DNA from 3 places in the Pseudodesulfovibrio piezophilus C1TLV30 genome. Region 2 is predicted to be linked to each of the others. Evidence: predicted binding sites of a transcription regulator. Region 2 holds the regulator's gene; each other region holds the start of a gene.
What was found. The regulator sigma-54, encoded in region 2, starts transcription at its own class of promoters, with help from an activator protein. The targets are predictions, from matches to a motif close to CTGGCACGGNNNNTGCTT.

Region 1: a site for sigma-54 is predicted at 4,284-4,301, ahead of nifJ (pyruvate:ferredoxin (flavodoxin) oxidoreductase). Genes of this name have one in related genera too.
Region 3: a site for sigma-54 is predicted at 5,195-5,212, ahead of nifH (nitrogenase iron protein). Genes of this name have one in related genera too.

What each region holds. Positions count from the first base shown of each region.
Region 1 is NC_020409.1:3,432,524-3,443,397, reverse strand. It holds gene BN4_RS15860 (L-lactate permease) at 1-492, opposite strand, end outside; gene nifJ (pyruvate:ferredoxin (flavodoxin) oxidoreductase) at 602-4,192, opposite strand; gene BN4_RS15850 (HU family DNA-binding protein) at 4,796-5,068, opposite strand; gene BN4_RS15845 (sigma-54-dependent transcriptional regulator) at 5,336-6,778, opposite strand; gene BN4_RS15840 (hybrid sensor histidine kinase/response regulator) at 6,800-9,439, opposite strand; gene BN4_RS15835 (glycine zipper domain-containing protein) at 9,637-10,077, shown strand; gene BN4_RS15830 (septal ring lytic transglycosylase RlpA family protein) at 10,237-10,874, opposite strand, start outside.
Region 2 is NC_020409.1:568,439-579,312, reverse strand. It holds gene lptC (LPS export ABC transporter periplasmic protein LptC) at 1-506, shown strand, start outside; gene BN4_RS02840 (LptA/OstA family protein) at 678-1,370, shown strand; gene lptB (LPS export ABC transporter ATP-binding protein) at 1,370-2,095, shown strand; gene rpoN (RNA polymerase factor sigma-54) at 2,338-3,744, shown strand; gene hpf (ribosome hibernation-promoting factor, HPF/YfiA family) at 3,782-4,321, shown strand; gene BN4_RS02820 (PTS sugar transporter subunit IIA) at 4,325-4,774, shown strand; gene rapZ (RNase adapter RapZ) at 4,794-5,675, shown strand; gene BN4_RS02810 (PTS sugar transporter subunit IIA) at 5,678-6,118, shown strand; gene BN4_RS02805 (PTS sugar transporter subunit IIB) at 6,126-6,587, shown strand; gene BN4_RS02800 (PTS sugar transporter subunit IIC) at 6,613-7,287, shown strand; gene BN4_RS02795 (manganese-dependent inorganic pyrophosphatase) at 7,383-8,303, shown strand; gene dapA (4-hydroxy-tetrahydrodipicolinate synthase) at 8,465-9,346, opposite strand; gene BN4_RS02785 (UshA-like (seleno)protein family 2) at 9,403-10,257, opposite strand; gene BN4_RS02780 (HU family DNA-binding protein) at 10,259-10,552, opposite strand; gene BN4_RS02775 (MinD/ParA family protein) at 10,666-10,874, opposite strand, start outside.
Region 3 is NC_020409.1:3,146,276-3,157,149, forward strand. It holds gene BN4_RS14560 (efflux RND transporter permease subunit) at 1-2,706, shown strand, start outside; gene BN4_RS14565 (hypothetical protein) at 2,714-3,568, opposite strand; gene BN4_RS14570 (LeuA family protein) at 3,837-4,934, opposite strand; gene nifH (nitrogenase iron protein) at 5,256-6,086, shown strand; gene BN4_RS14580 (P-II family nitrogen regulator) at 6,252-6,605, shown strand; gene BN4_RS14585 (P-II family nitrogen regulator) at 6,605-6,979, shown strand; gene nifD (nitrogenase molybdenum-iron protein alpha chain) at 7,007-8,644, shown strand; gene nifK (nitrogenase molybdenum-iron protein subunit beta) at 8,664-10,037, shown strand; gene BN4_RS14600 (radical SAM protein) at 10,206-10,874, shown strand, end outside.

The DNA of each region.
Region 1 (10,874 bases), 780 kb from region 2:
CGGAGTACCGACAGCGCCGAATGTGACAGGGAACGAGTTGAAGACCAGACACACAATTGCGGCAGCAAGGGGCGGAAAGCCCAATGACAGCAACAGCGGCGCAGCCAAGGCAGCAGGAGTACCGAAACCGGCAGCGCCCTCAAGAAATGCTGCAAACATATACCCGATGATAATGGCCTGAATACGACGGTCAGGCGTGATGTTCTGCATGCCATACTGGATGGTTTCCATACCGCCAGACTGCTGCAGGGTACGAAGAATCAGGATCGCACCGAAAACAATGATCAAAATACCGATGGCGGTAATGAACCCCTGAAGGGTCAAGGCTGCCACGTATTTGACGGGCAGTCCCCAGACAATGACAGCGCCGGCAGCGGCGGTGAGCCATGCAAGGGGCATGGCTTTGGTGGCAGGCCAACGCATGCCGACCATAAGGACCAGTGCTACCAGAATTGGCAGCAGTGCAACTAATGCAAGCACTTCCAATGACATTATAAAACTCCTCCAAAATTGTGGGGTGATTCCCACATGATTAAAAACGCGCAGGGCGGGCTAGGCAACAAGCCTCCGCAATATCCCGCCCCGCGCAAACATCTAACGACTATCTACCGTCATCGCACGGCTCACCGGAGCCAGGGCTTTCGGCAGACACACCGACTTCGCAGGCCTCGCCCTCAACTTCCTCTGCCTTGCTAAAATCAGCATCGGCGAGATGAGTGAGAATGGCATAACGATCAGCGTAGTCTTTTTCGATCTTCTCGCGGAACGCCTTGGACAGTTCCGGATGGAACCTTTCCAGCATGGCGTAACGGTTTTCACCGGAGAGGAATTCCTGCAGGCTTCCGTCAGGAGCTTTGGACTCCAGAATAAACGGATTCTTGCCTTCCTCAACGAGAAGCGGATTGTAACGGAACAGCGGCCAGTAACCGGAATCAACAGCCAGCTTCTGCTCGAGCTGGGTTTTACCCATGCCCTTCTTGATGCCCTGGTTGATGCACGGTGCGTAGCAGATGATGAGGGACGGTCCGGGATAAGCCTCGGCTTCCTTGAAGGCCTTCATCATTTGCTGCTTGTCGGCACCCATGGCGATGGAAGCGACATAGACATACCCGTAGGTCATTGCCATACGACCGAGATCTTTCTTGCCTGTGCCCTTACCGGCAGCGGCGAACTTGGCAATGGATCCCAGCGGGGTTGCCTTGGAGGACTGACCACCGGTGTTGGAGTAAACTTCGGTGTCCATGACCAGGATGTTGACGTCTTTGCCAGAGGCGATGACGTGATCCAGACCACCAAAACCGATGTCGTAGGCCCACCCGTCACCACCGAAGATCCAGACGGATTTCTTGGTGAACAGATCAGAACTGGCTGCGATTTCAGAAAGCAGTTCGTCTGTAGTGCCTTCCAGAGCGGCTTTCAAGGTCTTGCCGGCTTCGGCAGAAGCTTCCGCCTCACCCTTGACAGCCAACCAGCCTTCGAGAGCGGCCTTGACGTCGCCTGTGGCGGAAGCAACAGCTTCTTCGCACTTGGCAATCAAAGTCTCACGGCGATTGTTGACACCCATTTCGATACCAAAACCGAATTCGGCAGCGTCCTCGAACAGGGAGTTACCCCATGCCGGACCGTGGCCTTCAGCATTGACAGCGTAAGGAGTGGACGGAGCGGATGCACCCCAGATAGAGGAACAACCCGTTGCGTTGGCGATGATCATGCGCTCACCGAAGAGCTGAGTCAGCACCTTGACGTACGGAGTCTCACCACAACCGGAGCAGGCACCGGAGAATTCCATCAGAGACTGACGGAACTGGCTGCCCTTGACGGTGTCGCGCTTGAAAGCTTCCTTGAAGGAAACAGTCTGTGCATAATCCCAGTTTGGAACCTGCTCGTCGAGCTGGGTAGCGATCGGTTTCATGACCAGAGCTTTTTCCTTGGCCGGGCAGATATCAGCGCAGTTGCCGCAGCCCAGGCAATCCTGAGAAGCAACCTGGATGCGATACGCCATACCCTTGACGTCCTTGCCCTTGGCACCAACGGTACCAAAAGAGGCCGGAGCATTCTTGAGTTCGTCTTCGGTAGCGATGACCGGACGCAGTGCAGAGTGCGGGCAAACAAATGCGCACTGGTTACACTGAATGCAGTTGTCAGCGATCCACTCGGGAACGTTGATGGCAACACCACGTTTTTCATACTGAGAGGTGGCCAGCGGCATGGTGCCATCTTTAGAGAAGGCAGACACAGGCAGATCGTCGCCCTTCTGGGCCAGGACCGGACGCATGACGTTCTTGACGTATGCCGGATCATCGGATGCGGCAGCGGAATCCTCAGCCAGGTCTGCCCAGGCAGCAGGCACAGGGATTTCGACAATGGAGTTGATACCCACATCGACAGCAGCGTTATTCATGTTGACGATCTTGTCGCCCTTCTTGCCGTAGGCGGCCTTGATACCGGCCTTGAGCAGTGAAACGGCTTCGTCAAAGTCGATGACGTCAGCCAGTTTGAAGAAGGCAGTCTGCATGATCATGTTGATGCGTCCGCCGAGGCCGACTTCACCAGCAATCTTGACAGCGTCAACTGTGTAGAACTTGAGGTTTTTCTGAGCAATGGTACGACGCATGGCTGCGGGCAGCTGTGCGTCCATTTCCTCTGCGGTCCAGGCACAGTTCAGGACGAATGTTCCGCCATCCTTGATACCGTCCAGGACATCATAGAGGTGCACGTAGCTGGGGTTATGGCAGGCGATATAATCAGCTGCGGTGATCAGATACGTGGACTGAATGGGCTTCTCACCGAAACGCAGGTGAGAAATGGTGATACCGCCGGACTTCTTGGAGTCGTAGGCAAAGTATCCCTGGGCGTAAAGATCGGTGTTGTCACCGATGATCTTGATCGCCTGCTTGTTGGCTCCGACAGTTCCGTCAGAGCCGAGGCCCCAGAACTTGCACTGCACAGTACCTTCCGGGGTAGTATCCAGGGCCTCGGTCGTGACAAGGGAGGTCTTGGTGACATCATCCTCAATACCCACGGTGAAACGGGTACGGGGAGTTTCAGCCGCCAGATTATCGAAAACAGCCTTGACCATGGCAGGAGTGAACTCCTTGGAACCCAATCCGTAACGACCGGCGACAACGGCAGGACCGTCGCCATTTTCCAGCAAGGTCGTGCAGACATCCTGGTACAGGGGATCGCCCAGAGCGCCGGGCTCCTTGGTACGATCGAGCACTGCGAGAGTCTTGGTCGAAGCAGGCAGGACTGACAGAAAATGCTTGGCAGAGAAAGGACGGTACAGACGGACCTTGATCAGGCCGACTTTTTCGCCCTTGGCGCACAGCAGGTTGACGACTTCCTCAATGGCCTCGCAGCCGGAACCCATACAGATAATGACACGCTCGGCATCGTCGGCACCAACATAGTCGAAAGGCTTGTAGTTGCGGCCAGTGAGTGCAGAAACCTTGTTCATGTACTCTTCGACGATCTCGGGAATGACATCGTAATCGGCATTGGAAGCTTCACGACCCTGGAAGTAGATATCCGGGTTCTGAGCAGTACCGCGAACATCCGGGTGTTCGGGATTCATGGAGCGGGCGCGGAAAGCGGCAACTTTGTCCATGTTCAACAGTGGCTTCATATCTGCGTAATCAATGACTTCGACTTTCTGAATCTCATGCGAGGTCCTGAATCCGTCGAAGAAAGAAACGAAAGGCACGGAAGCTTCGATGGTGGCCAGGTGAGCTACCAGCGACAGATCCATGACTTCCTGAACGGAAGCGGCGGCCAGCATGGCAAAACCGGTCTGACGGCACGCCATGACATCCTGATGATCACCGAAGATAGACAGAGCGTGGGCTGCAAGAGCGCGAGCAGAAACATGGAAGACGCAAGGGAGCAATTCTCCGGAGATCTTGTACATGTTCGGGATCATCAGAAGGAGGCCCTGGGATGCGGTGAAAGTCGTTGTCATCGCGCCACCGGCCAGAGAGCCGTGAACAGCACCAGCTGCACCGGCTTCACTCTGAAGCTGGCGAACTTCCAGGGTCTGTCCGAAAATGTTCTTCCGTCCCTGGGCAGCCCATTCGTCTGCGATTTCGCCCATGGTGGAAGAAGGGGTGATGGGGTAGATGGCAGCGGTCTCGCTCATGGCGTAGGCCACCCAAGCGGCGGCGGTATTACCATCCATCGTTTTCATCTTTGACATGTTGGTCATTCTCCTCTTGAGGTGTTTATTTCCAAAAAGTTGTCTTTCCGCTGCTGCGGGGAGCGGACAAGCTGATAGAGCTTGATCCTATACTCAACAACCGTGCCAAAACTATAATAAAGGGGTTTATTCCAATATTATAGTGAGATAGCTAAAAAAAATAAAATTGTCACACTTGATACACGATCGTTTCAGTCCGAAAAACAAGACAAGAAAAGCAAGCAGAGGTCTCCCAACGGATAAAAAAACATCCATTTCGTGCATCTTATCTAAAAAGACTTGTATTTTTGGGTCATTCCATGCTGTCCGTTTTTTCAGACTGACCGTGTCCAGTATGCAATACTAGGGAAGATATACTCACAAATCAGTAGTATCGCGCATTCAATGAACACACAGTTCGAGTACACCCAACCAGGAACTTCCCTCTGAAGACAAGTAATAGTCGTAAAATCTGATTTTGTCGCCCTGCTCTCACCCACTTTTTTCGGGTCAGACAAACAGAACCGCCTAAAAAAAGAAAAACATTGACGAAAGTAGGCACTCAAAAAAACAAGAAGACCCCATCCCTGAGGATGGGGTCTTCATATTTCTTCAAAAACCGAGTTACTTGACGGCTTCTTTCAGAACCTTTCCAGGCTTGAACTGAGCAACCTTGCATGCCGGGATCTTGATTTCATCACCGGTACGGGGGTTACGGCCAGTACGGGCCTTACGTTCGCTCACGCTGAAGGTGCCGAAACCGGTCAGGGTAATCTTGCTCCCTGCGGCCAGTTCGTCCTTGATGGTGTCAAGAATGGCATTCATTGAAGCTTCAGCCTGTGCTTTGGAGGAGCCGTTCTTGTCAGCGATTTTTGCAACAAGTTCTGCTTTGGTCATCTGTCTCTCCTTAGTGGTTTATAAAAGTGATCAACGTACATTATACGCTCAAGTATTAACTCCCCTTACACGCTTGGCGTTTTGAAAGGAAGTCAAAAATCGGCTTCTGTAACAAAAAAACAAGAATCCCCCTGTCAGAAAACATTATCCATAGGGGAATACAGTCTTTCACTCGCTCAGTGTAACAAACAGACCCACACAATATGGTATTACGCAGGCGAGTTGGTTCAGCCTTATGGAGTATATTTCAGACAATTTCAATACCCATTAGAGCGACAATCCATATTTTTTCAATAAAGAATAGAAATGAGAACGAGAAAGTTGCGAAGCCTTGAGAATTTTTTGCAGATCACCACCGCATTGGCGGATCAATTCCCCAAGGTAGACTTTTTCTGCTATCCCCTTGAATTCCCTTAAGGTTGGCAACTCCTGATCGAAAATATCTTCAAAAATTTCCTGTCCAATTTTCCAGACTCCCCCACCGCCGGGCGCGACAGGGACATCAGCGACGACTTCCGACCCCGTCATTCTTTTGATCTGCGACTTGGCTACCTGAATACGAAGAGTCCGGGGCAAATGCATGGTGTAAAGTGTCTTTTCATCCCCGGCAGCGATGACGGCTCGCTCAAGGATATTAAACAGTTCCCGAATATTTCCCGGCCAGGAATAGCTCTCAAGCGTGGAAAAGAAATCCGAGCCAAAAGCCTTCTCTCCCATGCCGTATTGCTCGCACAACCTTTTGACTCGAAATTCAGCCAACGGGCGAATATCTTCCGGCCTTTGAGAAAGGGGAGGCAGCAAAATACGCATTGTTTTAATACGAAAGAGGAGGTCAGAGCGAAATTCTCCCTTTTCGACCATTTGGTCCAAATCTTTGTTGGTAGCTGCTATCAACCTGAAATTACTTGTCTGTTCACGAGTATCACCGACAGGACGAAAAGTTCGTTCCTGCAACACGCGCAAAAACGCTTTCTGAATGGAAAGAGGAATCTCACCAATCTCATCCAGAAAGAGTGTTCCACCGTCGGCCAACTTGATCAAACCGATCCTGTCTGATTGTGCTCCGGTAAACGCCCCTTTGCGATGGCCAAATAGCGTTGACTCGACCAGAGATTCAGTCAACCCAGCACAATCAACCACGACGAACTGTCCGCTTCTCCGCTTGGAGTTGGCATGAATGGTCGAAGCGAAAAGTTCTTTTCCGGTTCCAGTATGCCCATTGATGAGGACGTTGGTATCCGAGCGGGCAGCCTGAGCCATGAGTTCGAAGCTGGCTCGAATGGAGGGACTCGCTCCGACAACATTCGCGAGATCAAGGCTATCTCCCTTGTCCTTGCCAACCTTCTCTTCATGATATTTCAATGCACGACCAAGGGTTAGGGATATTTCCCGAACACTCGAAGGCTTGAGGAGATAATCCCAAGCTCCTCCCACAATCGCCAATTCGGCTCCGTCAGGATCACCTTTTCCGGTGAGAATAATCACTTCCGGTGGTGTCGGCAGAGCCATTATGTCTGGCAACATATCCAGACTATTGCCATCCGGGAGACGGACATCCAGAAAAACAACATCATATTCATTAGCTCGGGCGAGTCGGAGTCCCTCTTCAAGCGTATGGGCAGCATCGCACTGATGCGTCAGCCGTGTGATGAGGCTTTCCATGGTTTCGCAGACTTCGAAATCATCATCTATGATCAATATATTCGCCACGCTGATCCCCTTTGGCGTTCCTTATTTCGAATTCATGACCGCCGAAATCGCTTCTGACAGGTCATCCTTGTCATATGGTTTGATAACCACCTGACGGATATTGGGCAAGTGGGCAGCGGCAGTCGCAGCATCTTCACGACCGGAAACCAGGATAATCGGCATATTGGGGACATGATGAGCAACTTCTATTGCCAATTGAGTCCCGCTCATGCCAGGCATGTCATAATCAGTGATAAGCAGGTCGAATATATGTGGCATTCCCTTGACACGGACAATGGCCTCTTCCGGGTCTCGAATCGCTGTCACTTCATACCCCATGGTCCTGAGCAGACGCGGCGTGGTGTGCAATTGATCATAATCGTCTTCCACGAAAAGGACGTGCGCCCATCCCGGAATCGTGAATGTACCGCTGCTGGGTAATTCAACGTCACTTTTGTCCACTTTGGGCAAATAAATTTCAAAAACAGTGCCGCCGCCGGTCCTGCCGGTAACCTGAAGCCCTCCTCCGTGACTGCGTATAATACCATGCACTACGGAAAGCCCCAACCCGGTGCCTTCGGTCTTATCCTTAGTAGAAAAAAACGGATCAAATATCTTATCAATAATTTCAGGAGGAATACCAGGTCCGTTGTCCTCAATACTCATACGAACATATTCACCGGGAGCCAGCCCCAGGATACGGGCATCTTCCTTGGCGAGAACAGCCTGGTCCACGCGGACTTCGATAATACCGCCCTTCCCTCGCAGAGCATGAAATGAATTCGTGCAGAGATTCATGGCCACCTGGTGCAACTGAGTCGGGTCTGCACGGACAAAGTCAAGCATGGGAGCGATACTTGAACGTACCCGAATATTACTGGGCATGGAGGCCTCGAGAAGACCGAGGACTTCTGAAACAACACTCCCGACATCCGTTGAGCGGAATCCCTCGGTGGAAGGCCGACTAAAAGCGAGAATCTGCTTCACCACCCGGCCACCACGCCGCGCGGCCTTCAGCACCCGTTGCAAATCTTTACTGGTCACTGAATCCGAATCAACATCTCCCACGGCCAGCTCTGTAGAGTTGATAATTGATGTCAATATGTTATTGAAATCATGTGCAATTCCTCCGGCCAGAGTTCCAATAGCTTCCATCTTTTGTGATTGCAGAAGCTGTTTTTCGAGATTGCGCTCCTTGGTAATATTCTCGGCCGTGCTCAATACACCGACGATCGCTCCGGCCTGATCATGAATGGGCACCTTGTTGATCTCAAGCCACGCATGATTGCCATTGGCATCCATGAGTTTGCGTCGAACTTTCCTGAGCCCTACCCCTTGACTCAACACAGTCAAGTCTGCCCCGGTTGCCCAGGCAACATGCTCAGGATCACGTGTGTCATTTTTGGCCAGCCAATTCACCCCATTACCGCTTCCTTCACCACCGAAGAATTCTGCAAAGGCCCGATTGGTTCCGAGATATATTCCTTGACGATCCTTCCATGAAACAAGCTGAGGGACAGCGTCCATCAATGTTTCCTGAAAAGCCAACTGGTCCTTGATTTTTCTTTCAACCTTACGCCGTTCAGTCATGGTCGTGACCAAAAATGCCATGACAACCAAGAGCAGCACAAAACTCACGATAATGGTCCAGAAGAGTTCCTTGGGCAACTCATAAAATGGACTCGGTGCGTTGATCAGACGGCTGTTAGGAGGTAAAAGCTCTTCTGTGATACCCAACCGCCATAAGACTTGATAATCGAAGACATATTCACCTGTCGGCTCCTTAAAGACAGGGATGCTGTCTGCGGATTCCCCTTTGAGAATCCGAAGGGCGACAGATGCAGCCTGTTGCCCATGCTTGAAGCCCGACAACATCCTTCCCCCCACTGCACCATTACCCAGCAGGAACTCCCATGCCGTGTAAATAGGAACAGCGGAATGCCTATAAATGGCGGCCATGACATCTTCAGCAGTGTAAAAGCGCCCGCCAATGGTCTGATAGTACGGGATGAAAAACAAGAAGGTATCCGATGGCAGCACCTTGACCCGTTCAAGCACTTCAGCCAGCGTCAGTCGAGTCCAGTATTCAACTTCAAGATGCGGCTGGTACTTCTCGACACCATGCTCAACCTGCTGCTTGATAGCCAATCCGGCGGTGGAAGTATCTCCCACGACAATCATCCGTCTCTTATCCGGATGCAACTTGAGGGCGACATCCAAAGTCTGCATCAGGTTGAAATTCTCCACGAGACCAGTCACGTTGCCTTGCTTAAGCGCTCCGTCCTTCAAATCGTTCACACCGCAGAAGACCAGCGGGACACCCGGAAACAATTCATTTCGAAATTCACTTGCAAACATGAAGGCATCGTCATCCACGGCCATCACGACATCGAAGGCTTCATGCGCGAATTTTTCCTTGTAGAGCCGAAGAAGCATTCCAGAAACGGCATCATGCTCATACCGCTTGAAATCCATATATTCGACTTGAAGATTTATTTTGAATTCGCTCTCATCAAGAATTGATCGAACCCCATCCATAATGGAGTCAGACCACTGATATCCGTCATGATATGAATTGAGGTAGAGAACATTCTTTTTGGCTTTTTCCGCTTGTGCCCCATTGGGTACCAAACAGGTCAAAACCAGAAAAAGACAAAATTTGATCATTATTTTCATGGGCATTCCGACTTCCTTCTCGCTGTCACGAGTGATGATACGCGATTCCATCACTATGCAAAAGCTGATCCCAACCGTCCTGGTTCATGGGAGATACCAAAGATTTTTCACCTTTTATTTTTGCACTGTTTTTTGCACACTATGTACATTCATTCCTCATGTGCGCTATAGTCACTTCATAACTTCAAAAGGAAAGGTGAACTATGAAGAAAATTTTCGTCACATCAATACTCTTCTGCTTCCTGGCCACCGGATTCGGATGCGCCGCCAACAGGGCACAACAGGGAGCATCTGTCGGAGGTCTGGCTGGAGCCACCATTGGTGCGTTGACATTCAAGAACAAACTCCTCGGTGCCGCAGTCGGAGCCGGTGTCGGAGTCCTCATGGGGTACATCGTAGGCAATGAATGGGACAAGAGCGACGAGCAAAAGGTCCAACGCGTTCTTGAAACGACCAAGTCAGGCGAGACAACATCCTGGCAGAACCCTGATACCGGCGAATCATACTCGGCAACTCCGGATTTGCCCTACATGGCAGACAACAAGGTCTACCGGGATATCGTCATCAAGGATGAAAAGGAAGGGCATACAGTCATGGCCAAGGCTTGGCGCGATGATCACGGCGTCTGGCACCTGAAGCAGTAACGAAAAGCCTGACAGCTTTTCAAGAAGACAGCACCAGAGTGTCCTAAACACATAGTGGTCGCTGTCTTTTTTTGTGTCTGTGTTCGAACAGCTTTCACGCAACACTAGCGGAGAGGCAGGAAAAACATTCTCGCCTCTGCTACCAGAGAGTCACTTGAATCAGCTAATGATGTAACAAGTCGGAAATTCCGGCTTGAGCCTTTGCTGAACTTGTTCTGCCTTATCCCGACTGATAAAACTCCCGGCCTGGACAACATGCAGGCGAACCCCCTTGCTGACAATAGTGGTAATATTGGCATTATGGTATCCGGAGGCAAGGAGTTGTTTGTATGTGCGTTCCGCATTGTCCCGAAGCGCAAACGCTCCGACGCGAACTGAGTAATATTTGAGAGCTGTCCGGGCAACAGTCCGAGTCTTTGCAGGCATCGAACTAAGAGCCGTGATTCGGACTCTGGCCACCCCCTGCTCGACTGTCCCCAATTCTTTTGCTGCCCCATAGGAAAGGTCAAGAATCCGCCCCCGGACAAACGGCCCACGATCATTGACGACCAGGACAACAGACCGTTTATTGGCAAGATTTGTCACCCTGACCCGTGTCCCCAAAGGGAGCGTCTTGTGTGCAGCCGAAACACCATACATATTGTAATGCTGACCATTGGCTGTTTTTTTACCATGAAAATCTTCACCATACCAAGAGGCCATACCGACTTCATCATATCCGGCTGCATTCTTCAGGGGATAATATGTCCTGCCAAGGACTGTATAGGGCTTGATCTTGGGATCGTAACTTCGGGCAA
Region 2 (10,874 bases):
TCACTCCAGAAAAAGCTTCGGGAGGTGGCAGTCGAGATGAAATTTTGGATCAATCAGATATTGTAGCGCAAGATATAGAACTGGTCCAAGGAAAGCAGGGGGCTATGACGTGGAAGTTGCTTGCAAAAAAAGCTCAGTACAATCAGGAAAGAAAACTCATTGGCGTTGAGCATCCCCAATTGACAGCTTTTTATGGCGAAGATCGACAAGAAGTCTATGTCAAGGCTGATCTTGGCGATGTTGATCAATCCAATGATAATCTGACCTTATATGATAATGTGACGGGCCGGTTTGGTGATATTGAATTGCTTGCTCAACATCTCGATTATGTTGGTGCCATGCATAAGGTCTACCTTAAAGGTGGCGTCATTGTTCGTAGACCTGATATGACATTGACTGGTGCAGCCGTTGAAATTGATCTGATTAGTCGCGAACTCATCGCAGCTGGCGGGGTCGAGGCCTTATTCTCTCCCCAAAAATATAGTGGTATGTCCCTTAATAAATAGAGATATGGTGTGTTTTCTATGAAACGTATTTCCCTCTCCATAATTTTTTGTGTCTGCATCATGGTTGCTGCATCTTCGGTTTACGCCGATGGGTGGGGGGAAATCCGTGAAGCCACTCAGAATTTGAATGTTCGAGCCAAGAGAACTGCTCAGAGTAAACACAGAGTCACCTTGTTAAAAGGACAGAAAGTCAAAGTTGATTTTGTTGAAGGGAATTGGGGGGCCGTCTTCGACCTCAATGCCACCGCACATGACGAGAAGGATGCTCTTGGATATTCTCATATGCGTTTTTTGGCACCGGCCCAGATGAAGCAGGAAAATGAGAAAGATATCGTAGTTTCTTCAATACCTTTACCTCCCAGTGGGGAAGGTGAAGTCAAGGCCGACGTTCAAGCAGAAGCTCCTTTTTCACCAAGTGCATTTGGTGTCACTCCGGGAAGAGTTCCTATCAAGATATCTTCAGAACGCATGATTTATGATGAGAGTGGGAAGATGGTTTCTTTTGTTGGAAATGTCGTTGCTGAACATGGTGATTTAACTCTTTGGGCCCATAAATTGTCTGCATACCTTGCTTCGAGCTCTGATAAAAAATTTTCGGCTGACAGTATTGATAAAATCGTAGCAGAAGGGAGTGTGAAAGCCCAAAAAGGGCGTTCACGAGGATCATGTGGCAAGTTGATTTATTTTGTCAGTCGTCAAGTGCTTCGGATGGAAGATAATCCTCAATTACAGGATGGTCCTAACAGTTTAACAGGTGACGTCATTAATTTTTACGCCAAGGAAAATCGAAGTGAGGTTGTTGGTGGAAATGGCAAGAGAGTACAGGCTGTTTTTATGACCCCTGACAGTGTCAAGGTGCAATAATGTCTGATGGTTTGATAGCAACAAATCTGTCCAAAAGGTACGGCCAAAAGGAAGTTGTACACGGCATAAATCTGGAACTGAATCCACAAGAAGTCGTTGGATTGCTTGGGCCAAATGGTGCAGGTAAAACAACTACTTTTTATATGCTTGTTGGGATTGTTAAGCCAAATACTGGGCAGGTTTCTTTGTCGGGGAAAGCTCTGACGAATAAACCTTTGCATGAGCGGGCTCGGCTTGGGGTGAGTTATCTTCCTCAGGAAAATTCTATTTTTAAAAAACTATCAGTTCGTCAGAATCTCGAAATAATACTTGAACAGACGTCTTTGAGTTCCAAGGCTCAGAAAAAAAGAGCTGAAGAGTTGATGGAGATGTTCACTATCAGCAAACTTGCGGATCAAGCAGCCATGTTTCTTTCAGGAGGGGAAAGACGTCGCTTGGAAATTGCAAGAGCGCTCATAATGGATCCGAAATTTATTTTGTTGGATGAGCCTTTTGCCGGTGTTGACCCTATTGCTGTTATTGATATTCAGGATATCATTTCCGTTCTGAAAAGCATGGGGATAGGGATTCTTATTTCTGATCATAATGTTAGAGAAACATTGAATATTTGTGATAGAGCATATCTTGTCTACGAGGGGACTGTTATTCTCGAAGGGACTCCAGATATTATCGTGCAAGACAGTCGAGCTCGTCAAATCTATCTCGGTGAGGATTTTCGTCTTTGATTTCTTTTTTTTGTGCCTTTCAACTCATTGATGATTTACACATACCGTAAACATTGGTACACTTCTTTCATATCATTTTCTCTTTCTCATTAATCCAATAGTTACAATATATTACTCAAGGAATGGCTTGCTTACAGATTTTCGCTGTGGCATAGTAGCAGCGAGATGTAGTAAAAAAACTATTAATGTAGAAGAATATAACTTGAAATATAGATCTTGTTTAGTCTTTAAGGCTTCATAATATGGGACTTGAACTCAGACAACAACTCAAGCTTTCTCAGCAACTGGTCATGACTCCCCAGTTGCAGCAGGCCATAAAGCTGTTGCAACTTTCTCGCCTTGAGCTTTTGGAAACTGTTCAACAGGAACTTCTGGAAAACCCTTTTCTGGAAGAAACAGAAATTGAGACAGAAATCCGAGAGAAAGAGGAGTTAACTGAATCTCAAGCAGAAGAAGAGCTTGTGCGGACAGCTGATTGGGAAAATTATTTGGGAGAATTCTCAAGTACTTCTAAGCAGGCGTCGGCACGTGATTCCGAGGTACCTGAAGAAGGACTTTCTTTTGAGGCTCGGCTTGCCTCAAAACCCTCACTGGATGGGCATATGAGCTGGCAAATGAGATTGTCTAATTTCTCAGAATCAGAAATTGCTATCGGTGAAATCATTATCGGTAATCTTGACCATAATGGCTATCTTCAGGCCACTAATGAAGAAATTATGAGCATGGTCGATGCTTCGGATGAAGAAATTGAAGCTGTGATTTTGCGACTCCAGCGGTTGGACCCTGTTGGTGTGGCTGCTCGAACGCCACAAGAATGTCTTCTCGTGCAAATGGATGTTTTAGGGCTTGATGATCCTATTCTGTTCTCCTTGGTTAAGGACCATCTGGAAGATCTCGAAAAAAACCGTTATAAGCCCTTAGCTAGGAAATTTAAAATTTCCATGGAAGACCTCAAGAGTTATCTTGATTTAATGCAGACGTTGGATCCTATGCCTGGGACCAATTTTTCCAGTACAGAACCTCACTATGTAAGTCCTGATGTCTTTGTATACAAGTACGGTGATGAATTTGTGATTATCCTTAATGAGGATGGGATGCCTCGATTGCAGATGAATTCATTTTACATGGACACTATGCGGGATGTTGCGGATAAGGAAAAAGATTATTTTCAGGAAAAGATGCGTTCTGCCGCGTGGTTGATGAAAAGTCTGTACCAGAGGCAGAGAACGTTGTATAAAGTAGTCGACAGCATCGTACGATTTCAAAGAGGTTTTTTTGAAGAAGGAGTTACAAAACTCAGGCCTTTAATTCTTAAGGAAGTTGCTGAAGATATCGAAATGCATGAATCCACCGTGAGTCGGATTACCACAAGTAAATATGTTTCGACTCCTCATGGTATCTTTGAGTTGAAATTTTTCTTCAACAGCGCATTGGATTTGAATGATGGTTCGCAAGTCGGTTCAGAAAGTGTTAAGGCACTCATCAAAAAAATGATAGCGAACGAAGATACTAAAAGACCGTTAAGTGATGAAAAAATTGGTGAAATTCTTAAGGATGAGCTTGATGTTAATATAGCTCGACGTACTGTTGCCAAGTACCGTTCAGCAATGGGAATTGCATCTTCTTCAAAGCGTAAACAATATTTCTAAGTTCAGTTTCTTTCACCTTTTGAACAGGAGGTAGTGTATGAACATAAGCTTCACTTTCAAGAATTTTGAGCCGTCTGACCATTTGAAGGGTTATGCACAAAAGAGATTTGAAAAGATAGGTAAGTTCGTTCCCGACTCCGAAGCAGATCTCCAAGTCAATCTTTTAGTAGAAAAGTTTCGGCACAAGGCTGATGTTATTTTGAATGCTGACAACATTCATATCTCTGCATATGAAGATTCAGAAGATATGTATTCTACCATTGACATGGTTTTGGATAAGCTTGAGGCTCAACTGCGTAGAATGCGTGAAAAGGTCAAGAATAGAAGCAAGCAGGCTCGTGGCAATAAGGTTCAAATGAACTTCTTTTCATATGACGATGTGACAGGAGAACATATACCTACAATTGTTGGCACTGATAGTTACGAAGCAAAGCCAATGTCAATAGATGAGGCTGCGGAGCAATTAAACACGTTTGATAATGAATTCCTCGTTTTTCTGAATGCGGAAACTGAGGATGTTAATGTAATTTATAAGCGAAAGAATGGCGATTACGGATTAATCGACCCTGGTAATTAAATTATGAAACTCGGTGATTATTTAGAAAAGAATTTCGTTCTTTTCAATCTCGCCTCTGATACAAAATCTGAGGCTTTGACAGAACTTCTCGCCCCTATTGGCGAAGCATATCCTGAGATGGACACGGACCAAGCGGTTCGTGTCCTTCTTGAACGTGAGAGCCTGGGAACAACCGGCATTGGTGACGGGATAGCCATTCCTCACGGCAAACTTGAAAATATCGAGAAGGTTGTTATCGCTGTGGGACGAAGTCTCCAAGGGGTCGAATTTGAAGCCCTTGATCATAAGCCATGCTCAATCTTTTTCCTTGTTCTTGCACCTGAGAATAGTGCTGGTATGCACCTTCGTATATTGGCCCAAATCTCACGCATTCTTAAGGATGAGGCTTTTCGAAAACGTTTTATTGAGACTGAATCTCATGATGAGTTATGGCAACTTCTCCAAGATGTTTAAGGTCTTTTAGGATGATTTCTTGATTTCCCACAATTCTTTTCCCGTTGTTGTCGTTACAGGTATTTCTGGTTCCGGCAAAAGTACAGCACTCAAGGTCTTCGAAGATTTGGGTTTTTTCTGTATTGATGGGCTTCCTTCGAGTATGTCTGCTAAAATTGCTGAATTAATTTTAAAGCAGGATTCAAAATACCGAGGGTTGGCTCTTGGGATGGATATGCGGCAACTTGAGTTCAATGATGGTTGGAATCATGCGCTCAAAGAGTTGGCTGCAATGGGAATTGTTCCTCAAGTTCTTTTCTTGGAGGCAAAACAGCCGGAACTTGTTCGACGATATGCCACTACCAGACGGCTCCACCCTTTGGAAAGTCAATCCCTTGGCCTTGATAAAGCTTTGGAGAAAGAACGAAGTCTTCTTGAACCTATTCGAAGCAAAGCTGATCTCGTTTTGGATACAACTGACTACTCTGTGCATGATTTGAGAAGAGTTTTGCAGACAAAGTGGACAGCTATTGAAGAGCTTGGCCGGGGTATGCGTGTTCACATCATCTCTTTCGGTTTTAAGTATGGCGTTCCCACTGAAGCTGATTTCGTTTTTGATTTGCGTTTTTTGCCTAATCCATATTTCGATAAAAACTTAAAACCACTTTCCGGGCTGGATAAGTCTATTCAAAGTTATGTACTTGAGAGTCAAGTCGGGAGCGATTTCAATAGTAAATTTCAAGATTTTGTAACATACATGCTCCCTCTCTATGCCGATGAAGGACGATATAGAATTACGCTCTCTCTTGGTTGCACAGGAGGGCGGCATCGGTCGGTTTCCGTGGCAGAGTCATTGCTGGCGACCTTGAAAAAAAAGGGATATGCAGTGACTATTGAACATAGACACATGGAACTGGGATAAAAATGATTGCTACATCTGGAAATAAGAGAACTTCAGAAGTCGGAGTGGTGCTTGTCACGCATGGAGTGTTTGGTAAGACGCTCCTTGAAGCTGCGATAACTGTTTTAGGCCCCCAAATGAATTGCCAGGCTGTTGGAGTTGACGTGAATTTAGGGGTTGATGAAACAATGGACTCAATCCGGAGAGCTATCCGATCTGTTGAAACAGGAAAAGGAGTTGTGGCACTCACAGATCTTTTTGGCGGGTCTCCAACAACCATGAGTCTTTCACTCATGAAATCAGAGAATCTCGAAGTTATTACTGGTGTTAATTTGCCCATGCTTGTTGCAACGTTGCAGTCTCGAAAGATGGAAATAGATGCTGTTGCAGAAAAAGCTAAGGCTGCAGGAATACAAGGCATAAAAGTCGCAGGAGCCATGCTGCGGAAGAAAACAAAGAAATAGGTTGGCCGTGACACTTGTTCGCATTGATAATAGACTTATTCACGGCCAAATCATTGAGACTTGGCTTCCTTATACAGGGGCAAAGGTAGTCATTGTTGCAAATGATGAACTGGCTGGTGATACATTGCAACAGGAAATCATGTCCTTGGCTATACCCCAAACAGTCTCAAGCCTTTTCATCAGTATTGAGGATCTTGCTCAAGAGATAGGGATGCTTGAGGCGGGGAATATCTCTTCAATACTTGTTCTTTTTTCCAATTGTTCAGACGCCAAAAGAGCGTTTGATTTTGGGTTTGACTATACTAGTCTTAATATTGGAAATGTTCATTATAGCCCTGGGAAAAAACAGATATCCCCAAGCGTAGCGCTTTCCGATGCTGATGAAAGTTGTTTGAAACAACTTTCAAAAAGGGGAGTCATTCTTGATTTTCGTTGTGTCCCCAACGATCCTGTGCAGGTGAGGTTTTAGCCATGATCGAGAGCAATTCTTACCTTTGGTTTGCACAAGTCGCTTTTTTTTTGCCTTCTTTTCTCTTTTTAGGGTCTCGCTCAATGTTGGTCTTCTAGAACGTCCTTTGGTTATAGGGCTTTTTTGGGGCTGCTTGACCGGGAATTATGTCAATAGTTTTAATATTGCCATTTTTTTTGAACTCTTCTGGCTTGATCTCATTCCCGTAGGCACATTTATTCCGCCACATTTGACCGCCGCGACTTTTTCAGCTCTCTCTCTCTCTACTTTTTTTGGCCTGACACACCCCGCAAAAATAATGGGTGTTCTTTTTGCCAGTATGCCCTTAGCTCTGCTTGGAACGCGTGTTGAAGCATGGTTTAGAGAACAAGAACGAGGAAGTTATAACAGCTTGCTTCATTGGGCTCGAAAGCCAAATACAAAGGATCTTCCAGCGAGACTCATTTTGCGTTCAGTGCTCCGTTCTTTGCTCCTTTCTTGGGGAGCGTTTTTTTGTGCGATACTTGTTCTAAAATTCACATTCAAGACTGTTTTTACTCTTTATCCAGCATTTCTCACGTCTATAGATATAACCTGGCCGCATTTATGGATCGCTGCCAGCATGGGGGGGCTTATGGCTCTTCGTTTGAAAAGAGCCTATGCTGTTTTAACTACCGGGGTCATTTTAATTACCCTTTTCGTACTTTATGGACGTTTTTAGCTTGGCACCTTGCACAGTTTGTGATATTTGGCACATTCTATTTCAAGGCGAATATTCCTGATCACAGGATTAATTTAATTAGGAGGATTTTAGATATGGCTATTTTGGTTGTTGGACACAAGAACCCGGACACCGATACTATTGCTTCTGCGATTGCTGTCGCCGATCTTTTCTCTAAGCGTGGCCAGGAGGCCAAGGCTATCTCCCAAGGGGAAATCGCCCCTGAGACAGCTTTTGTGCTCGAAAAGTTTGGTCTTGCTGCACCTGAAATCGTAACCGATGCGACAGATCAGCAGATTATTCTGGTTGATCACACTGATATTTCTCAAACTATTGATAATCTTGATAAAGCTGAACTGATTGCTGTAGTTGATCATCACAAACTGGGTGATGTCACGACTTCGAATCCTCTCGAGATGTGGGTTTGGCCTGTCGGCTGTACTGGAACTGTCATCAAATCCATGTATGATTTTTATAATATTGAAATTCCGGCTAATGTTGCTGGGATTCTTCTGTGTGCAATCTTGAGTGACACTGTCATGTTCAAATCTGTGACTTGCACTGATCAGGACAAAGCCGCAGTTGAAGCTTTGGCAAAGATTGCTGGTGTTGATGATGTTATGGCTTTGGGCATGGAAATGTTTAAAGTCAAATCAGCGGTTGATGGTGCTTCTCCTGAAGAGCTGGTCTTCCGTGATTACAAAGACTTTGATATGTCCGGAAATAAAGTTGGTATTGGTCAGTTGGAAGTTGTTGATCTGTCCATGCTGGATGCACACAAAGAGGCCCTTCAGGCTGAGATTGAGAAGGTGAAAGCTGATGGACGTCATTCAGTTTTCTTGCTGTTGACTGACATTATGAAAGAAGGCTCTGAGATGCTTATTGCATCTGATGATGCTGCCGTTGTCGAGAAGGCTTTTGGCATTGCCCCCAATGGGACTTCTGTTTACCTTGAAGGGGTGATGAGCCGTAAGAAGCAGGTTGCACCTAACTTCATCAAGGCTTTCGAAGCCTAGTAAACGACCTACTGATTGAAGCGCAAAGTACGCCCGGTGTGGATAGTCCACGCCGGGCATTTTTGTATTGAGAGGATCTAACATCAAGAATTTAAATGCAAAAAACTCACTTCAGTTTAAACGGAAGTGAGTTTTGGACGATCTTTAATCTGTAGAGAAAACTAGATAACTTTGGCTTTTTTAAGAACTTGTTCCAATTTAGGTCTGTTTTTTTCCTGCAGTGGTAAAATAGGCAATCGAAATTCAGCAGCTGGGAAAAGTTCCATCATATTAAGAGATGTCTTGACTGGAATGGGGTTCGTTTCCATGAACATAGCCCTATTTACCGGAGCCATTTTCAAACTGCACTCCAATGCTTTACCAAAATCTTTAGCAAAAAAAGCATGGCACATATCACTCATCATCTTAGGCATTATGTTCGATATGACGGAAATAACTCCGCAGCCTCCAACGGCCAATAATGGTAAGACCGTAAAATCGTCGCCGGATAAAAGCTGAAATTCTTTTCCACATTTTTCAATAACTTGTGCGGCCTGGTTCATATCACCAGTGGCCTCTTTTACGGCTATGGCTTCAGGAACTTGATCTATTATCTTTTTGAGTGTGGCAGGGAGCAGGTTGAGTCCCGTTCTTCCAGGCACATTGTAGATGACCATAGGAAAAGGAGCTGCAGACGCAATTGCCTTGAAGTGCTCCACAAGCCCTTCAGGGGTTGGTTTGTTATAGTAAGGAGTAATTTGAAGTGTCGCGTCGGCTCCTGCAGCCTTTGCCAAGAGGGTAAGTTCAATTGCTTCTTTTGTACTGTTTGACCCGGCACCTGCTATAACCGGCACACGACCTTTTACTTGGTCTACACAGATAGATATCAATTTACCTTGTTCAGCATGGGTCATGGTGGCGGCTTCTCCTGTCGTCCCACATGGAACCAAGCCATCAATACCTTGTTCTATTTGCCACTCTATGAATTCTCGATACGCAGGTTCATCAATCTCGCCATTTTTAAAGGGAGTCGAAAGGGCTGTAAAAGCTCCTCGAAGTTCCATGGTCGTTCCCTCCTGAAAAGTATATACGGTTTGAAAATTTAACCCTAGCTTGCTTTTTATCGCAGGACTTCATCTACAGCGGGGTTATCTTTATATTGATCATTCAGGCCTATTGATATTGATCTGAAATGTTCTGTTTGCGTCCATTTATTCAGTTCATTTTGACGTGGCCAAGAAAAAATCTGTATTTCATTGATCGTTCGTCCCTTGTCGTAGGGGCGTACCCATATGCATCGTCCATCAGCCTCCACACGTCCATTGACACCAGAACCAAGACCACTTCCCATAAGTAAATCCGGCACTAATTCGGGGCTAGCGGCCAAGTATTCTCGTTCACCGATCCATCCCCAGTCAGAAAGGGCGACAATGAGTTTTGCTTGAGTGCGTTCCGTTTTTATAAGGCCTGTAATGCTATCTATTATCTTTTGGGAAGGCTGATCTTGTCCTGGGGGCAATGGAGGCAATCTCAAAAAGACAATTCTCATACCATTACTCATGGTCATAGTTGAGACAGGAGCCTTGAGAGCGGATTTTCGCGTTGTATCTAAAACTGTCGAATCAAATAATTCCTCTTCTTGCTGTGCGAGAAGAGCAACATCGTACTTCATTAAATCGAATGCTTTGGTAAGAATGGCAAGTTGTTGCAAAGGAGGCTTTTCCCCACTTGGCGACATAAATTCCCATCCACCTGAGACAAGAATACATGAAGTTTGCGCTTTCTTGACATCCAAAAAATACGTAGCTCGCCGAGCTATACCACCAAGGGTTTTACCTCCTCAAGAGGGGCATGGCCGTGTTGTGCCATACGTATTTGCCGAGTAGAGAATAGTTAAAACTGGTTGTTTCGCGTGCGCAGGGCCAGAGACAACAAATAATGCCGCAACGAGCAGCCAATATGAGAGCCAACGCATTCTAGTCGTTGATAAATTCTTTCAACTCTTTTCCCGGACGGAAGAAGGGCAGTTTTTTAGGACGGACCTGGACAACGCTTCCGGTTTTTGGATTGCGTCCGGTATAGCCTTCATATTCTTTGATTTTGAAGCTTCCAAATCCTCGGATTTCGACACGATCTCCTCGAAGTAAAGCTTCTTTCACTGAATCAACGAAAGCTCCTACAATTTTAGTCGCTTCGTCTACATGCATTTTTTTCTGTTCGGACAGAGCCTTGATCAATTCGCTCTTGTTCATGGTTTCCCCCTGAATCATTGAGTGGGTACAAGCTCTAGTGTGGAGCCTAGGTAAATAAAAATGAATCTTACTAAAATTCTTACTAACTATGCCGAAAAATGGCTCTTTTCGTCAACCCCTTATTTGCTATTTCATAAGGAAGGGAAATCTTTTAATATGGGACGCTCTGCTATTCGTTGCTTGTTATCTTCACGATAATGCATTATTTTTTTAGCTAAGGCCCTGATATCCTTGCTTGCTTTTGCCTCAGGCGAATATTTCATCAGTGGGGTTTGATGGCGTACGGATTCCACGAGAACTGAGTCTTGATGAATAAATCCGAGGTTTCTCAAGTCAATGT
Region 3 (10,874 bases), 1.1 Mb from region 2:
GAATTTGGCGATGTCTTTGGGATTGTCATTGCCTTGACCGGGGATGGATTTTCCTACCGTGAACTTAAGGACGCCGCTGATTCCATGCGGGACCAGTTATTGAAGATTGACGGCGTCGGCAAAGTGGAGCGATGGGGGACCCAGGCTGAGCGTATCTTTGTAGAATTTTCCAATTCTCGTATGGCTGCGGCAGGTGTCAGTCCTTTTGCCCTGGCCCAGATCATCGATAATCAGAATACAATTCAGCCCAGTGGTTCCAGTCAGGTTGGGCCGGAGCGTATTGTTATTGAGCCGACTGGAGAATTCAAGGGAGTGGACGATATCTATGCCCTGAGTATTCGCCCTGCCGGACAGAAGACATCCGTCAGGCTGGCAGACGTCGCGACGATTACACGGGGGTTTACTGACCCGCCGTCTACCATGACCCGGTACAATGGGCGTCCCGGTTTGTTTCTCGCCGTTTCCATGGCAGATGGCGGCAATATCACGGAACTGGGAGAACGGGTTCAGAAACGGTTGGGTGAATTACGCCAGGACATGTTCCTGGGCATGGATGCGGACGTTTTGGTTTTTCAACCGGATTACGTGAACACTGCCATCAGTGATTTCATGCTGAATCTTCTTGAGTCCTTCGGTTTTGTGGTTATCGTGATCCTTGCCTTTGCGGGCTTTCGAACCGGTTTGATAGCAGGGTCTCTCGTGCCTATGGCGATGCTTGGTTGCATTTGCCTCATGCCGTTTTTCGATGTCGGGCTGCAACGTATTTCCATTGCTTCATTGATTATCTCACTCGGTATTCTTGTTGATAACGGGGTCGTTGTTTCCGAAGCCATTCTTGTCAGACTGGCTGCGGGTGAGGAGCGACTCAAAGCGGTGGCCGGTGCTGTCAGCGAGTTGTGGATGCCGTTGCTCGCCGCTTCATTGACAACTATTTTCGCTTTTCTCCCTATCCCCTTGGCTGAGAATGCTACGGGTGAATTCTGTTTTTCCCTTTTTGTGGTGGTCTCTTTGGCCCTGTTGTGTTCGTGGGGCATGTCCATGAGCATGGTGCCGATGATGTGTTACTACATTCTTAAGCCGAAGTTGAAGGTGGAGACTTATATGGGGCGTCTCTATCGGTGGTATCGCAGTTTTCTTCTTCTGTGCTTGCGCAATAGAACGGTCTTTCTTGCCGGAGTCCTTCTCTGTTGCGGCGTGGCTGTATGGGGATTCAAGTATGTTCCGAAAATGTTCTTTCCCCCTAATGAACGGGCGCAGTTCACCATTGATTTTTGGCAGCCTTATGGAACGGACATTACCACGACAAACAAACGGGTGACTCGACTTGAAAAATTCCTTCTTGCGGACAAGGATATTGATAGTGTTGGTGTTTTTGTCGGGCATGGTGGGCCTCGCTGGTATCTGCCGCTCAATCTCGAACAGCAGAATAGCAATCTGGCCACATTCGTGATCAATACCAAGTCCGTGGAATCCGTTGATCCCCTTATTTCACGGACGAGAAAGGAATTGGAAGAGGCATTCCCTGATGCGGATTACAGTTTGAATAAACTGATGAATGGGCCACCGGTCGGTGCTCCGCTTCAGGTGCGTATTTCCGGCCCTGACATGAAAACCTTGTATGCTCTGCGAGATAAGGTGGTCGCACTTGTCGAAAAGCAACCCGGCATTACCCGTGTTTGGGATGACTGGGGGCAGTGGACCAAGAAAATGCTGGTTAAAATTGATCAGGAGAAGGCTCGCAAGGCCGGGTTAACCAGTTTTGACGTGGCAGTGAGCCTACAAACCAGCATGAGCGGTCTTCAGGCTTCAGAGTATCGGGATGGGGACACTTCGATTCCGATCCTGCTTCGTAACAATGAAGGCGTCCGTGATCATCTCGATAAAGTCGGAAGCCTGAATGTGTATTCCTACGATAGCGGAAAGAGTGTGCCTTTGAGTCAGGTGGCTGAGACGAAACTTGATTGGCAACCCTCTGATATCCGGCGTAGGGACCAGACACGGACCATGACTGTCAAGGCGAATGTGGGAGAAGGATACTATGCTCTTACTATTTTGGGATCGATTCGACCTCAAATCGATGAACTCATGAAGCAGGGAGATTGGCCGATCGGGTACACCGTCGAGTACGGAGGAGAATTTGAAAAGAGTGTGGAATCTCAGGAAGCGATTAATGCCAATATGCCTCTTGCCATGGGGCTGTTGGTCTTGGTTTTGGTCTTTCAATTCAATTCGCTCCGACGCCCGTTGATCATTCTCCTGACATTGCCTCCCATGATGGTCGGTATCACCGCCGGGATGCTCGCGACCAATGCTCCCTTCGGCTTCATGCCTATGCTCGGCATGATTTCTCTCCTGGGTATTATCGTCAATAATGCGATTATGCTCATAGACCGGATAGAAATTCAAAGGAGCCGGGGAATGGATCTTGCCAACAGCATCGTGATATCAGCCATGGAGAGGGCGAGACCCATCATCATGACTGCAACCACGACGATTATCGGCATGATTCCACTCTCGTTGCAGGGGGGCGAAATGTGGCGTCCCATGGCCAACCTGATCATGTCAGGGCTGGCCTTTGCGACAATTCTCACCCTTGTTCTCTGCCCGGTCCTATATTCACTGTTCTTTCGTCAATCCTTTGGGAAGTATACGTGGGACCCCGAAGAAGTCAGGCAGGGGAGTGACCTGAATGCGCTTTCTGAATAAGTGGTGATCATACGGAACAGCGCATCATCTCCATGAAGTTGGCGAGTTGTGGTAAATACGGTTCGGAAAAGAAGACATGTGTATCCATGGGGAGTGTTGCGACTGGTCGGTCTGCACTGGTGCGAACCCTGATCGCCGATTGGTCCATTTCTACTACCATCGGGACGACTTCTTCTTCACTCTCGCTACACAGGCTTTCTCTGGTGCCGGGGGTAAAAACCGTGGTTGTCCCATTGGGATGCACGGCCTTGACCCTGGTCAAGGTCGTGGTAACGCGGACAACAGCACCTGACTTGTCAAAGACCAAGGAATTCCAATCCCCATTCACACCAATGGCGTCCGGGTCATATGCCGTGATTTCCCCGGCTGCTGTCTTGACTGGAGTCGGTTTGGCCGGTTCCAGGGAACTGACTTCGCCATCAGGGGTGAAACTGACTCCGATACGAGTATCCAACATTCCGGCGGGGGTGGAAATGGAGATGGTCTCTCCTGGCCAGAGGGTGATGCTGCGCAGGGTTTCATTCTCGTAAAAACTGATTCCGATGATGCGCGTTGTGATGGTTCCGGAGGGAGTCACCAGAGTGACTGGGCGAGCAAGGTTCGCTTCATCTTCCTGTGCCCAATAGCCGGACAGCTTTCCATTGAGGGGGAAAATTCGATTGATGCATCCGTTTGCATGGAAGGAGATCAGTTCCGCAGGGATTTCCCCAGCTGGTGTCACAACTGTTTGTTGCGATTCCAGCGGCAGTGATTTGATGACCCCGGATTCATGAAAGACGACAGGTAAAATTTCCTTTCGACGCAGTTCGTTGGCTGTGTGCTGGGCAATGAATTCACCATACTTCGTTTCAATGGTCTGCATGATTTCCTCCGTGTCTTTTCAGGATGTTTGGTCACAGGAAAACGGTTTATGAAGTGGACAGTATCCCATCCATTTTCATCTGAGAAAAAGACTTCTCAACTGCAAGTCCTTTCGGGAGCATGAGCCAATCTAATTTTACCGTGTGCAGCCACTCTACAGTGCCATGACTGGTCAGGCGAGCGGGGTACATGCGCTTGTGCGGAATTGGAGAGGAAGCATATCCAAAAGAAAATCAGGATGAATTTTCTGAGCATAGAAGCGATCCTTTTTAATTGCGCTTGGCTAATTCGGATAATTCCAGCGAAGTCAGTGGACGTTCCAGTTGCCAGGCCAGTTTTCTTACCGCTGAAACAAGCTGAGGGAGCTCCCGTTCGGGATATTCAAGCCCGTTCTTATCAAGTGCGTGGGCAACTGCCGCCCGCCCGCTTTTGCCGCCAACCGCGAGAGTGCGATCTGCGCCGATGGTTTTCGGTGAAAACGGCTCGAAGAGGTCGGGAGATTTGCTGAGTGCGTGAGCGTGGATGCCTGATTCGCATGAAAAGATATCCTTACCTGCAATGGCTTTCGTTCGAGGAATCGGGACCCCGGCAGCTTCAGCGACTTGATGGCAGAGTTGACGAATCCCTTGAGTTTGATACCCATGACTTTCCTCCTTGATGGTAAAATACGCAGCAACTTCTTCAGTGGCGGCTATACCGGATCGTTCCCCGATTCCCAGAACACTGACATCTGCGTAATCTGCTCCTGAGGCCAAGGCTGTGATAGCATTTGCCGTGGCCATGCCAAAATCGTTATGGCAATGGACCGCCACATCGATTTCAAGATTCTCTTTGAAAGATGTAATCATTTTTTTTGTCTCAGAGGGAGTCAGCAAACCGAGAGAATCTGACAGTCGGACCCTTGAAGCCCCCATATCCTGTGCCAGCATCGCAGCAGTCAGGGAAAACTCCGGGTCGGCACGGGAGATATCTTCAAGGCCGACAGAAACATATTCCACGCCGAGAAGGACGGCGGATAAAACTGTTCCGGCCAATCGCTCAAGTAATCCTTCGCGGTTGGTGTGCAATCTGTTCTTGAGATGAAGATCGGAAACAGGGACACCAATATTGATCCTGTCCACATTCAATGCCGCTGCGGTGCGGATGTCTCCGTCCCGGCATGGGGTCCATGCGCTTATCCGGGTTGCCCCGGCGAAGGGGCGAACACGGCGAATCAGTTCTTCAAGTCCATTTTGACCTACCCAGCCCAGTTCTAATTCTTCCACACCAAGTTCAAGGAGTCCTCGTATGATGGCTTCCTTTTCTTTCATGCTGAAATAAGCGCCGAAAAGCTGAGCGCCTTCTCTGAGTGTCGTATCAATCAACATGTTGTTTCTCCCAATGTCATGTGCTGTTCCATGCGTATGGAGAAGCATGAACGATGCCAAAGCAGTCTGTTGATTTAACATTCTAAAATTACGTGTTTTTTTTAAAAAAGCGTTGCGGGTGTTGTTGCTGACATTTTTGTAGGTTCCTACAACTTCGTCTGCGAAGTTCGTTGCTTCCTACACTTTTCGTAGGTGAGTTGTCTCTGTGTGGTTTTATGATAAATCTTTTTATTTAAGGTGTTTACATTAACTTGTCACGAATGGCACGGGGTTTGCCATAGGGAGAAGCATCAACGCAAGAAAACCCATGGAGGAGAAATCATGAGGAAAGTAGCAATCTACGGTAAAGGCGGCATCGGAAAGTCCACAACCACTCAGAATACTGTTGCTGGTTTGGCTGAAATGGGACGTAAGATCATGGTTGTTGGCTGTGATCCCAAGGCTGATTCCACTCGTTTGTTGCTTGGTGGTCTGGCACAGAAATCCGTTCTCGATACCCTGCGTGAAGAGGGTGAAGATGTTGAGCTGGACGATATCCGCAAGCCTGGTTTTGGCGGAACATGGTGTGTCGAGTCCGGTGGTCCCGAGCCGGGAGTTGGCTGTGCCGGTCGTGGTATCATTACTTCCATCAACATGCTCGAGTCGCTTGGTGCCTACGAAGAGTCCGAAGGACTGGATTATTCATTCTACGATGTCCTCGGTGACGTTGTCTGTGGTGGCTTCGCCATGCCAATTCGTGATGGTAAAGCTGAAGAGATCTACATCGTCTGCTCCGGCGAGATGATGGCCATGTATGCCGCAAACAACATTTGCAAGGGTATCATGAAATACGCTGAATCCGGTGGCGTTCGTCTCGGCGGCCTTATCTGCAACTCCCGTAATACTGACCGTGAAGCTGATCTGATCACTGAGCTTGCTGCGAAACTTGGCACCCAGATGATCTATTTTGTCCCGCGTGACAATGATGTCCAGCGCGCTGAGATCAACCGCAAAACAGTTATCGAGTGGGATGGTTCTGTCCCGCAGGCCAACGAGTACCGTGGATTGGCCAAAGCTATCGATGAAAACGAAATGTTCACTATTCCCACTCCGTTGGAAATTGAGGACCTCGAAAAATTGTTGCTCGAATACGGCATCCTGGAAGCTGCATAAATCTCATTTCGCATCCCTCCCGGCGTCTTCCGACGGTCGAGACTCGACGAATTTCGTGGATGAACGAAAGGTCTGCTCTTAACACCGATGCCTTTGACCCGGGAGGAATAAAAGAGAAAATGCAACCAAAAGTACATAATTCAAGTAAGATAGGAGAGCGTTAAAATGATGATCATGGTAAGAGCGATTGTACGGCCTGAAAAAGCGGATGATGTCTTGGCTGCCCTGATGGACAATGGTTTTCCGGCAGTCACCAAATACTCCGTGGCTGGTCGCGGCAAGCAGCGCGGCATCAAGATCGGTGAAGTCACCTATGATGAAATCCCCAAGACCATGCTCATGAGCGTTGTCAACGCCGCAGACAAGGACTTCGTCATCACGACAATCATGAACGCTGCGCGCTCCGGCACCAAAGGTGCTTTCGGTGATGGTAAGATTTTTGTTTCCGAAGTCGAGGATGTCTACACCATCAGTTCCGGCGTCAACGATACTGCCGCCGCTTCCGAGGAGGCAGCATAATGAAGGAAATCATCGCAGTTGTGCGCATGGACATGATGAACCGCACCAAGGCTGCCTTGACTGAGGTTGGCGTGGATGCCTTCTTTGCTCACGAAGCACAGGGCCGAGGCAAGGGGTTTATCAACTCAAGTGTCCTGGAAGGCGCTGAGAGCGGATACGAAGAAGCCGCAGCAGTCCTGGGAGAAAAAGGGAAATTGTATCCAAAGCGCATGTTGACGGCAGTAGTCACTGACGATGTCGTGGAAGAGGTGGTGGAAGCAATCACCTCTGTCAACCAGACCGGGAAACCCGGCGATGGCAAGATTTTCGTCCTGCCTATTGGGGACGCAGCCCGCGTCAGAACCTCTGAAACCGGCGAAAAGGCGATCGCCTAAAGCGCCGCTTTGAAGGAGAGCAAATACATGGCTAAGACGAAAAAGGTCGTGCAGTTCGATGCCGCCGATATCAAGGAAGAACTTCTCAAGAAGTATCCGCCCAAGGTGGCTCGCAAGCGCGCAAAGCAAATAATGATCAATGAGGCTCAGGAGTCCGAGACTCCGCCTGAGATCCTGGCAAATGTCCGTACCATCCCCGGTATCATCACCATGCGTGGATGCACTTATGCCGGTTGCAAGGGGGTTATCCTCGGCCCCACCCGTGATCTCGTAAATATCACCCACGGTCCCATTGGTTGTGGTTTCTATTCCTGGCTTACTCGCCGTAACCAGACTGAACCTGGACCGGACGGTGATAACTACATGCCGTACTGTTTCTCGACCGATATGCAGGATCAGGACATCATCTTTGGTGGTGAAAAGAAACTCGCAGCAGCGATTCAGGAAGCATACGACCTGTTTCATCCCAAGGGGATCGCCATATTCGCGACCTGCCCGGTCGGCCTGATTGGTGATGATGTCCACGCAGTGGCCAAAAAGATGAAAGCCAAATTCGGAGACTGTAACGTGTTCGGCTTCTCCTGCGAAGGATACAAGGGAGTTTCCCAGTCCGCAGGTCACCACATCGCGAATAACCAGGTCTTCACGCACCTGATCGGTGAAAATGAGACCCCTTCTGAAGGCGAATACAAAATCAATCTCTTGGGTGAGTATAACATTGGTGGAGACGGTTTTGAGATAGATCGTATCTTCAAGAAGTGCGGTATCACCAATATCGCAACCTTCTCAGGCAACTCGTCCTATGATCAGTTCGCCTCTGCCCAGCATGCTGATTTGAGCGCGGTCATGTGTCATCGCTCTATCAACTATGTGGCTGATATGCTTGAAACTAAGTATGGCATTCCCTGGATAAAGGTCAACTTCATCGGAGCAGAGGCAACAGCGAAATCTCTGCGTAAGATTGCTGAATACTTTGGCGACAAGAAGCTTATCGATAAGGTCGAGGCTGTCATTGCAGAAGAGCTGGTCGAAGTGAAGACTGTCATCGAAGACGTTCGTTCGCGTACTGAAGGCAAAACAGCCATGATGTTTGTTGGTGGTTCACGTGCCCACCACTACAATGAACTGTTCGTCGAGATGGGAATGAAAACATTATCCGCCGGGTATGAGTTCGGTCATCGTGATGATTACGAAGGGCGTGACGTTATCCCCACTCTTAAAGTTGATGCAGATTCTCGTAATATTGAAGAAATCGAAGTCGTGCAGGATGAAAAACTCTACAATCCGCGCAAAACACCGGAAGAGTACAAGGCTTTGGAAGATGCCGGATTTAAGTTCAAGCACTATGAAGGCATGAATCCAGATATGGATAAGGGATCTTTGATTATCGATGATCTCAATCAGTACGAAGCTGACAAGCTGGTGGAAATCCTCAAACCTGATCTCTTTTGCGCAGGTATCAAAGAGAAATTCTCCATTCAGAAACTGGGCATCCCCATGAAACAGTTGCACAGCTATGACTCCGGCGGCCCGTATGCCGGGTTCAAGGGCGCAGTCAATTTCTACAAGGAAATCGACCGTCTCGTGAACAGCAAGGTCTGGAGCTACATGAAGGCTCCCTGGCAGGAAAATCCTGAACTTACCGGCACCTTCGTGTGGGAATAACCGAGGGAGAGAGAAGACAATGTTATTAAGACATACTAAAAAAGAAGTTGCTGACCGCAAGGCTCTGGTGATCAATCCGGCCAAGACATGTCAGCCTATCGGAGCCATGTACGCCGCCCTCGGTATTCACGGCTGCCTGCCTCATAGCCATGGTTCTCAGGGGTGCTGTGCGTATCATCGCTCCACCCTGACACGTCACTATAAGGAACCCATTTCGGCCGCGACCAGTTCCTTTACTGAAGGAGCATCGGTTTTTGGCGGACAGGCCAACCTGGTGCAGGCCATCGACAATATCTTCACGGTCTACGAGCCTGAAGTTATCGCAGTGCACACCACGTGTCTGTCCGAGACCATTGGTGATGACCTGAACCAGATTCGTACCAAGGCTCAGAAAGAAGGAAAGATCCCTGAAGGCAAGACTGTCATCGGAGCTCCCACTCCGAGCTATGTCGGTTCCCACGTCACCGGATTCTCCAATATGGTGAAAGCCATGGCTCAGTTGGCTGAACCGTCTGGCAAGAAATCCGGCAAGGTCAATGTCATCCCCGGTTGGGTCGAACCTTCCGATATGGCCGAGATCAAGCGTCTCGCTGGTTTGATCGGTGTGGACATCACTCTGTTCCCTGATACTTCCGGTGTTCTCGATGCTCCGCTGACCGGAGAATACAAGATGTTCCCTGATGGAGGCGTTACCGTCTCCGAACTCAAGAAGAGTGGCGATGCCATTGGAACTCTCGCTCTGGGTGAGTGGTGTTCGGCAGACGCTGCCCGCTGGCTCGATTCCAAATGCAAGGTGCCGTGCACTGTGCTGGATATGCCATTCGGACTGGCTGCCACTGACCGTTTCATTGATGTTCTGCGTACCGTGGCCGGAGTCTCTGTCCCCGATGCCGTGGCCACTGAACGTGGTCAGCTCGTGGATATGATTTCCGACATGCACCAGTACTTCTACGGCAAGCGTGTTGCCATCTGGGGCGACCCAGATCAGCTCATCTCCATGTGTGAATTCCTGGTCTCTCTGGACATGCAACCCGTGTATGTCGTGACCGGAACTCCGGGCAAGAAGTTCGAGAAGCGGATTCAGGAAATCTGTGAAGGGCAGCCCTTTGAAGTCAAAGTCAAGGCCAAAGGCGATATGTTCCTGATGCACCAGTGGATCAAGAACGAGCCTGTCGATCTGCTTATCGGAAATACCTATGGCAAGTACATTGCCCGTGACGAGGACATCCCGTTCTTGCGCTGGGGCTTCCCGATCCTGGATCGCCAGGGTCACCAGTACTTCCCGACAGTTGGCTACAAGGGCGGGCTCAGGTTGCTTGAAAAGATCCTGACCCTGTTCCTGGACCGTAAGGACCGCGACGATCCAGAACGGGTATTCGAACTCGTCCTGTAGCACTCCCATACCCGCGGCGGAGAGCTTCCCCCTCCGCCGCGGCTTTTGAAAGAGGCCCGATTGCCACGACGTCCACCTTTTGACATTCCGGTCCGACGGGCTGGACCGGAATACTTCTCCGGCATTCGGACCTTTTTGAAAAGCCGTAACATACAAAGGATACGCAGCATGGCACCCAGCTCCACTTCATACGATACCCATCCTTGCTTCGGCCTTGCTTCACGCAAGAATGTCGGACGCCTGCATCTTCCTGTCGCTCCCCGGGCGAATTCAAAAATCAGATTTTCTGGTTTGATCAAGGCCAAGTCCGCCATGCTTCCGGAGGAGGCCATGACCTGGCTTAAAAGCGTGATATCCGAAGGGACAACTGTCGATGTCGTTGGGATTACCGGTCCCGGCGATCCCATGGCTGTGCCTGAGCCGACCCTTCGGACATTGAACATGGTTCATGCAGAATTTCCGAAAATTTCATTGTGCATGACCACCGTTGGTATCGGGAGTGCCAAGTATGCATCTGAACTGGCCGCACTCGGGCTTTCCCATGTCACATTGCTGGTGGACGCCGTCTCTCCAGAGGTCGCAGAGAACCTGTACGCCTGGGTTAGACCGTCAACCAAGACGGTTCCATTACCGGAAGCGGTTCAGCTTTTGATGAAAGATCAGGCCGATGCCGTGGTTGCTTTCAAGGAAGCAGGAATCACCGTCAAGATCAATACCACGGTCTATCCGGGGATTAACGCCGGGCATGTGGAAGAGATCGCCTCAACCATGGCGAGCCTCGGCGCCGATATCATGGCAGTGGTTCCCTACAGGCCGGACCCTGACTGTACCGATGCT